Regions from separate parts of the Pseudarthrobacter sp. S9 genome, predicted to be linked through region 1. Evidence: riboswitches for the same ligand, from Rfam matches in the RefSeq annotation. Region 1 holds a riboswitch; the other holds the start of a gene.
The links. A riboswitch is a leader RNA that binds a small molecule or an ion and turns the genes downstream of it on or off. The one in region 1 is predicted to bind S-adenosylmethionine.

Region 1 (4,354 bases):
ATGGTGGTCACCGCCGATGCGATGCACACCCAACGCTCCCACGCCACCTACCTGCACGGCCGCGGCGCGCACTATGTCCTTTGCGTCAAGGGAAACCAAAGGAGCCTGCAGCGGCAGCTGAAAGCGCTGCCCTGGAAGGACGTACCCGTCGGGGACCGCCAGCGGTACCGCAGCCACGGCCGCACCGGTTCCCGGGTCATCAAGGTCGTCACCATCGAGGCCGGCATCCTCTTCCCCCACGCGGCCCAGGCCGCCCAAATCACCCGCCGGTCCCGTCCGCTCACCAGCCGGAAATGGAGTGTTGAAACGGTCTACATGATCACGTCCCTGCCGGCCCGGAAAGCCAGCCCCGCGCAGCTCAACGCCTGGGTCCGCGGGCACTGGACGATCGAGAACCGGCTGCATTGGACCCGGGACGTCACGTTCGCCGAGGATGGTTCCCAGGTGCGCACGGGCAACGCGCCGCGGCTCATGGCCTCGCTGCGGAACCTCGCCATCAGCCTCTACCGGATGGCCAAAACGACCAACATCGCCAAGGCCACCAGACACACCGCCAGAAACGCCCACCGGGCCCTCAGACTCGCACGAATCAGGCCATCACCAGCGACTTTGCATTAGCCCTGAAGTGGGTAGACGGTTAGTTCAGGTAGGCTGGGTGAATGCCGAGACCGGATTTTCCGCGGACGGTCCTGGACTTCCAGGCGAGGTTCGGCGACGAGCAGGCTTGTCTGGACTACCTGTTTGAATGCCGCTGGCCTGAGGGCTACGTTTGCCCCCGCTGTCAGGGGCGGGTCGTCTGGCCTGTGGCCGCGCGCGGACTGTGGGAATGCGCCGGGTGTCACTACCAGGTCTCGCTGACCGCCGGCACGGTACTGCACAAGACCCACACCGCCCTGCATCTGTGGTTCTGGGCGGCCTACCTGATGACGACGGGTACCCCGGGGATCTCCGCCAGGCAGTTGCAGCGTCAGCTCGGACTCACCAGATATCAGACGGCCTGGACCATGTTGCACAAGCTGCGCCGGGCCATGGTGAACCCCGAACGAACCCTGCTGACAGGTGATGTCGAGGTCGACGAATGCCAAGTAGGCGGCCGTGAGACCGGTCGGCGCGGCGGCAGGAACCTCGCAGCCAAAGCCGCACTGGTGGTCGTCGCGGTGGAAGTGCGCGGCATGGGCTCCGGGCGGGTACGGATGAAGGTGATCCCCGACGCCTCCGGCGAGACGCTGTGTGGTTTCATCGCCGAAACCGTCGCTCCGGGCGCCATAGTGCACACGGACGGCTGGATGGGATACGCACCGTTGGCCAAGAAGGAGGACTACGACTACCGCCCGCGCTCCCAGCGGGCCGCCAAGAAGGTCGGTGATACCGACCCGGTCCTTCCCCGCGTGCATCGCGCGATCAGCAACTTCAAGTCCTGGCTCCGAGGAACCCACCGCTCAGTGAGCAACGAACACCTGCAGGTGTACATGGACGAGTTCACCTTTCGGTACAACCGGCGTGGCACACCCATGGCAGCTTTCCAGGCCCTGCTCGGCCTCGGCACCCAGCAGGCACCCACCACCTATCGCCAAATAGCAGAACAGGGCCCGGGGCCAAACCACGACCTGAGCTAACCGTCTACACACTAGCCCTGATATCCAGAGTCCTGAGACCATGGGATATCCAATTCCTTAGTTGAATTTCCGGCAGCCCTCAGCGCTGAACCGGACGAAATTGTTGGAGATCAGATCCGGCCGCATAAATGGGCCAGGTCTTGGGGACAGAGTTGAGTTATTTCCCGGGTCGGCCCGGACGATCGTCCACAGCCTGCATGACGGGACCGGGCGCACCCGTGACGGGCGCTGCCTGCACTTTCCGGGCATTGAACGGCGCATTTTCAGCGCAATGCAATAGCCCCCCAGCGTGTTGTTTTGCATTCTGAGACCTTCTGGAGACCTAAATGGATCAGCACTCCCAGTAAATGCGATCGCTCTCATGAAGCACCCGAGTAGGCACTACTCGAACTACGCGGCCCCGAATTAGGGTCCCAAACAAGTAGTACTCACATTTCCCTGTCAACTACCCGGAATAACTTTCTGTGATCAGCAACGCGGGTCATCTTTCGTCCGTTCCGGCGCCTCGACCGGGCCCGATGTGACTTGCGTTTGATCCCGCGTTTGATCCGGCGGGGCAGGTGGCCCGGTTACGGAACATGACGACGGTGGCGGTGCGGGCCGGCGTCGGAAGTGTTACGTTTTTGGGGAGTAATGAGAACCGGCGCCAAGCCCTGACTGGCCGGTCGGCAACCCTCCCTTTCGCGGCGGGGTGCCTCAGGTGAATACTCGGCATATCGACCATTCGAGCTGCAAGCGTGAAAGAAGGAGATCCGTCGTGCCTGACGCGTCCGCACCCGCTGCCCCTGGCGCAGCACCCGCCCCCGTCTCCCCCGGCCCGGCATCCGCTGAGGAGAAGCTGGCCTACCGCCTGTTCACCGGCCCCGACGACCGCGCCTTTTGTGAGCGCGTCTCGGCGGCCCTGGCCGAGGGCTACGTCCTCCATGGAAACCCCTCCGCCACCTTCAACGGCAGCTCCGTCATCGTGGCGCAGGCCGTCGTGCTTCCGGCCGCGATCGCCAGCGCGGACGCCGCCGTCGCCAACGCCGTCGAGGACCTGGACGGCGACGACTTCGGCTCTGCTGAGGCATTCGAGGGCCACGCATGAGCTACGCCGGAGACCTCAGCCCGCAGGAGGCCTGGGCCAAGCTCGAGGCCGGCGCCATCCTGGTGGACGTCCGCACCGAAGGGGAATGGGCGCACATCGGCATGCCGGACACCACGTCTGCGACGGAACGCCGAAACGATCCGTTGTTCATCCAGTGGACCTTTGCCGGCGGTATCCCCAATCCGCAGTTCGTGGAGCAGCTCAAGCAGCAGGCGCCGGAGGACACCGCCGTCGAGCTCGTGTTCCTGTGCCGTTCCGGCGCCCGGTCCATCGCCGCCGCGATCGCCGCCACTGAGGCCGGCTACACCTCATACAACGTCCTCGAGGGCTTCGAAGGCGAGACCGACCGTTTCGGCGATCGGACCGTCAACGGCTGGAAAAACCGCGGCCTGCCCACCAACCTTGGAAAGAATTAAGTGACTTTCAATCCCGACGCCGCCGGCTGGAGCCCCGAAACCCAGGCAGTCCGCGGCGGCCTTGACCGCTCCAATTTCCAGGAAACGTCCGAGGCCATCTTCCTCAATTCAGGCTTCGTCTACGAGTCCGCGGCCGCCGCCGAGCGTGCGTTCACGGGCGAGGACGAGCGTTTCGTCTACTCCCGCTACGGCAACCCCTCGGTCGCGACCTTCCAGGAACGGCTGCGGCTGCTCGAGGGCACCGAGGCATGCTTTGCGACGGCGTCCGGCATGTCCGCCGTCTTCACCGCCCTCGGCGCGCTGCTGGGGGCAGGGGACCGCGTCGTCGCCGCCCGTTCGCTCTTCGGTTCCTGCTTTGTGATCCTCAACGAGATCCTGCCGCGCTGGGGCGTCGAGACGGTCTTCGTGGACGGCCCGGACCTGGATCAGTGGCGCGCGGCCTTGGCGGGACCCACGACGGCCGTGTTCTTCGAGTCGCCGTCGAACCCGATGCAGGAAATCGTGGACATCGCCGCCGTGAGCGAACTGGCGCACGCCGCCGGCGCCACGGTTGTGGTCGACAACGTCTTCGCCACCCCCCTCCTGCAGCGCTGCGGGGACCTCGGCGCGGACGTGATCGTCTACTCCGGGACCAAGCACATCGACGGGCAGGGCCGCGTGCTCGGCGGGGCGATCCTGGGCACCAAGGAGTTCATTGACGGACCCGTCAAACAGCTCATGCGCCACACCGGCCCGGCGCTGTCGGCCTTCAACGCCTGGGTCCTGACCAAGGGCTTGGAGACCATGGCGCTGCGCGTCAAGCACTCCTCGGCCTCGGCCCTGCGCCTGGCCGAATGGCTCGAGGAGCAGCCCGCGGTCAGCTCGGTGTTGTACCCGCTGCTGAAATCACACCCGCAGTACGAGCTCGCGGCGAAGCAGATGAGGGCCGGCGGCACCGTGCTCACGCTGGAGCTTTCCCCGTCACCGGGGCGCTCCGCGAAAGAGGCCGCCTTCGCGCTGCTGGACGGGTTGCGGATCATCGACATCTCCAACAACCTGGGGGATTCGAAGTCCCTCATCACGCACCCGGCCACGACGACGCACCGGGCCATGGGTCCGGAAGCCCGCGCGGCGATCGGGCTCAGCGACGGCGTCGTCCGGCTTTCCGTGGGCCTGGAAGACGTCGAGGACCTGATCCGCGACCTCGGGCAGGCGCTCAAACAGATCTAGTGGTGTGTCTCAGTTTTGTTTGACGG
Region 2 (4,354 bases), 1.0 Mb from region 1:
GCCCGAGCTGAACCTCTACGACATGGCCGCCCTGGTCCCGATCGTCACCGAGGCCGGCGGCCGCTTCACATCCCTGGAGGGCGAGGACGGCCCGTTCGGCGGCAACGCCCTTGCCACTAACTCGATCCTCCACTCGGAAGTCCTCAAGCGGCTCAACCCCGGGCTGGACGACCTGCTCTAGGTTCGGCCGCTCAAGGACTTCTAAGGGTCGCTGTACGACTCTGTCCACATTGGCGGGCCCCGCTGCCGGACCCGTCGTGGCGTGGACATCCATTGGGAGGAGAGCAGCTGTGTCTGGAACATTTCAACCCGTGGACCCCGAATCCCGTGGCCCCGACGTCAGCGCGGTTCTGCTGGTGCTCGTTGCGAAGTACCGGGACCTGGACATTGAATCTGCCGCCCGGCTGCACTCCGTTTCCTCGCAGCTGGCCCCGCACCTCCTCGCCAGCAGTTCCGCCGTTTCCGGGTCCGTGGTGCTGTCTACGTGCAATCGATTCGAACGCTACTGCGAGGTCCCGTCCGCGGGAGATGTTGATACCGCCTGCTCCGATGCCCTGGATTCTGTCTGCCTCATCACCGGCCTGCCCGTCCCCCAGCTCGCGTCACTGTTCGAGCTCGCCCAGGGAGCATCGGCGACAGAGCATCTTTTCGCCGTCGCGGCCGGCCTGGATTCCGTTGTTGTGGGTGAGCGCGAAGTCGCCGGACAGGTTCGCCGCGCCCTCGCTGAAGCACAGGCTTCAGGCACCGCGAGCGGGCGTTTGATCCGGCTATTTCAGGCGGCCTCCCGCGCGGGTAAGGACGTGGGGGCGCAGACCCCGCTCAGCAGCGCCAGCAGGTCCATAGCCTCTGTGGCACTTGAACTTGCTGCTGACGGATCAGGGCACCCGTCCCTGGCTGACGTGTCCGTGGTCCTCGTCGGCACCGGAGCCTACGCCGCGTGCGTTGCGGAGATGCTCAGAAGTAGGCGGTGTGCCACCACTTCCGTCTTCTCCCAGTCCGGCCGCGCGGACACATTTGTAGCGGCCAGGGGAGGAACGGCGCTGACGGTCAGGGAGCTGCCTGCGGCCATCGCCCGGGCAGACATCATTATTGGCTGCAGCGGCACAGGGACACGCATCAGTGCAGCCCAACTGCTGTGTTGGAGGGAGAACGCGGCGCATCCCCTGACCGTCATTGACCTGGCCCCGAGCCATGATTTCGACCCTCAGGTAGCCGACCTGCCGGGCGTTCACCTGATCACCTTGGAATCGGTGCGCCTCGCGGCTCCACCGGCGGACGCAGAGGCCCTTCGCCTCGCCGGTGCCCTGGTCCGGCAAGCAGCGCGCCGCTTCGAGGAACAAGAGGCAGGCCGCGTCGTCGACACCGCCATCGTTGCCCTGCGCCGACACATCCATCAAATCCTCGACGCTGAAATGGAACGCGTCACCAAGCAGCACGGGTGCGGCGCCCCAAGTGAGGATGTGAACCTGGCCCTGCGTCGGATCGTCCGGCGCCTGCTCCACATCCCGACGGTCCGCGCCAGGGAACTTGCCGCGGCCGGCCGCCAGGATGACTACGCGGCGGCTCTGGAAGCCCTGTTCGGCCTCAGCATTCAGCTGGTCAGCGCCCGGAAACCCGGCATCGAAACCCTGTCGGGCCAGAATCTACTACCCTGCCATATGACGGAGACGGAGGCGGCGCGGACGGCCTGAGGACCGCTGGCAACCCTGTCGCGTAACAAACCGCTTCATATTTGGCCCGGCCTTTTCCCGCGCCGCGCGGATGTCCTACGCTCGATGCAGGTCACGAGTGCCAGCGCTAAACCCCGGTTTGCTGGCCGGCAACCCTCCATTCGCGGTGGGGTGCCCCGGGTGACGACCTGGCCGGTCCGGAGCGGACCCGGCAAGCGCGGATCCCCGGTGCGTGGGGTCCTTTCGAACGAGGTCCCATGACAACTGCCACTTTTCCCGCCACCCCCGCATTCCACTCCACCGCCGGCGCCGGGCGCTTCAACGCCGAACGATCCGGTGCCGGTTCCAACGTCGACGCACGGTTCGCTGCCGCGGGGCGCCCGCTGTCCGCAGTGACCGGCGCCGAGATCCAGGCCCCGTTGATCAACGGCGGACACGTCCGCTACGCCAACCTGGACTACGGCGCCTCGGCCCCGGCGCTGTCCGTGGTCTCGGCCTACCTGAACGAAATCCTGCCGTTCTACGCGAGCGTCCACCGCGGCGCCGGCTATGCCTCCCAGATCAGCACGTCCGTCTACGAGAACGCCCGGAACATTGTGCGGGACTTCGTCGGCGGCCGGACGGACGACTCCGTCATCTTCACCCGCAACACCACCGACTCCCTGAACCTGCTGGCCGGCTGCCTGCCCGTGAGCGACGGCCGGCACACAGGCGAGGTGCTCTACCTCGACATCGAGCACCATGCCAACCTCCTGCCCTGGCAGAACGCGCCGCACCGCAGCGTCGTGGCGGCGCCCACGCTCGCGGCAACGGTCGAGCGGCTGCGCGAGGAGCTGGCGGACGGCGGCGTGAGCCTGCTCGCCGTGACCGGAGCCTCCAACGTCACCGGGGAGATCCTGCCGATCCGCGCCCTGGCCGCCCTTGCCCATGAGTACGGCGCCAGGATCGTCGTCGACGCCGCGCAGCTGGCCCCGCACCGGCGGATCGATATCGCCGCTGACGACGTCGACTACCTCGCCTTCTCGGGGCACAAGCTCTACGCGCCGTTCGGCGCGGGCGTGCTGGTGGGACGCCCGGACTGGCTCGACTCCGGCACCCCGCACCTGGCCGGCGGCGGCGCCGTCCGCGACGCACAGCTCGACACCGTCAGCTGGACCACCGGACCCGCCCGGCACGAAGGCGGCTCCCCCAATGTCCTGGGCGCGGCCACGCTGGCCCGCGCCACCGAGGTGATCGCGGCCCTGGACCCGGAGCAGTGGCACGCGCATGAGGATTCCATCCGCTCCTTCCTCGTCGAAGGGCTCCAGCGCATCGACGGCGTGACAGTCCACCAGATCTTCGCGGACACGGAGCCGGGCACCGGCACCATCGGCGTCGTCAATTTCTCCGTGGAAGGCTACGACGCCGGCCTGGTGGCCGCCTATCTGTCAGCAGAACACGGCATCGGACTGCGCGACGGCCGCTTCTGCGCCCACCCTCTGCTCAAGCGGCTCGGCCTGCCCGCCGGCTCCCTGCGGGCAAGCTTCGGCCTGGGCTCGCGGCTGGAAGACGCACAGCGCCTGCTGGCCGGCATCCAGCAACTCCGGCAGACCGGCCTCGGCTGGGACTACGTGGTCGACGCCGGCCGGTGGGTGCCGTCCAACGACACCCGCAGCTACCCGCACTGGGCGCCCAACACGCCCGGCACCGCGGGCGCGGCGCCCTGCACCCAGGACTAGGCACCCGAACCGGACCGGCCTCCGGACGGGTGGGCGTGCGGTAAATTCGAAAGGTATCTGTAACAGCAGGACCTTCCCGAAGGAGATCGCACGTGGCACGCGGCGGCCCCAAGCTTCACAGCGGACCTAAACTGCAAAGTGAGCGACGCCAGGAGCTCGGACAGAGCTTCCAGGACGGCGGAGAGCACTACGAGCGTGTCCGTCCCGGCTACCCCGGAGAATCGGCCGACTGGCTGATCCCCGCGGGGGCGAAGGATGCCGCGGACATCGGTGCCGGAACCGGCAAGTTCACCGCGCTGCTGGTCGAACGCGGGCTGCACAGTGTCGCCGTCGATCCCTCCGCGGACATGCTGGAGCAGCTGCGCCGGACGCAGCCGGGCGTCACCGCCGTCGAGGGCACCGCGGAGAACACCGGCCTCGAGCCGGAAGCATTCGACCTCGTCACGGTCGCCCAGGCCTGGCATTGGTGCGATCCGCGCCTGGCCAGTACCGAGATCGCCCGGATCATCCGGCCGCACGGCGTCCTGGGGCTGATCTGGAACCAGCTGGACACTTCCGTCCCCTGGGTGCACCGGCTCTCGCGCATCATGCACGCGGGCGACGTCCACAAACCGCACTTCAAGCCGCCTCTGGGCCCCGAGTTCGACGGGCTGGAGAGCCACCTGACCCGCTGGGAGGATTCCGTGACCACGGAGGACATCCAGGAGCTGGCCAAGTCCCGCAGCTACTACCTCGCAGCCACGGAGCCCACCCGGGCCAAGGTCGTGGGCAACCTGGACTGGTATCTGCACGAGCACCTGGCCCATGCCTCCGGCGAGATCCTCCGGCTGCCCTACCTGACCCAGACCTGGCGGGCCTTCCGGGCCTGACCCAGCCGTCTGACCCGGCCGCCCGGCCGACTGGTTCGCCCTGAACATTGACCCGATTATTAACCTGCGTGTTACCTGCCGGATTGCACGCGACGCC

Region 2: it holds a riboswitch for S-adenosylmethionine, as region 1 does, so the genes downstream of both, ACQCSY_RS16430 (aminotransferase class V-fold PLP-dependent enzyme) here and ACQCSY_RS11390 (DUF1737 domain-containing protein) in region 1, are expected to answer to the same signal.

The regions. Positions count from the first base shown of each region.
Region 1 is NZ_CP189576.1:2,383,823-2,388,176, reverse strand. Features, by position in the region: gene ACQCSY_RS11400 (ISAs1 family transposase) at 1-618, shown strand, start outside; gene ACQCSY_RS11395 (IS1595 family transposase) at 660-1,616, shown strand; SAM riboswitch class IV at 2,246-2,360, shown strand; gene ACQCSY_RS11390 (DUF1737 domain-containing protein) at 2,374-2,703, shown strand; gene ACQCSY_RS11385 (rhodanese-like domain-containing protein) at 2,700-3,119, shown strand; gene ACQCSY_RS11380 (O-succinylhomoserine sulfhydrylase) at 3,120-4,328, shown strand; gene ACQCSY_RS11375 (IS630 family transposase) at 4,338-4,354, opposite strand, start outside.
Region 2 is NZ_CP189576.1:3,410,285-3,414,638, reverse strand. Features, by position in the region: gene hisN (histidinol-phosphatase) at 1-181, shown strand, start outside; gene ACQCSY_RS16435 (glutamyl-tRNA reductase) at 291-1,691, shown strand; SAM riboswitch class IV at 1,781-1,894, shown strand; gene ACQCSY_RS16430 (aminotransferase class V-fold PLP-dependent enzyme) at 1,928-3,388, shown strand; gene ACQCSY_RS16425 (class I SAM-dependent methyltransferase) at 3,481-4,257, shown strand.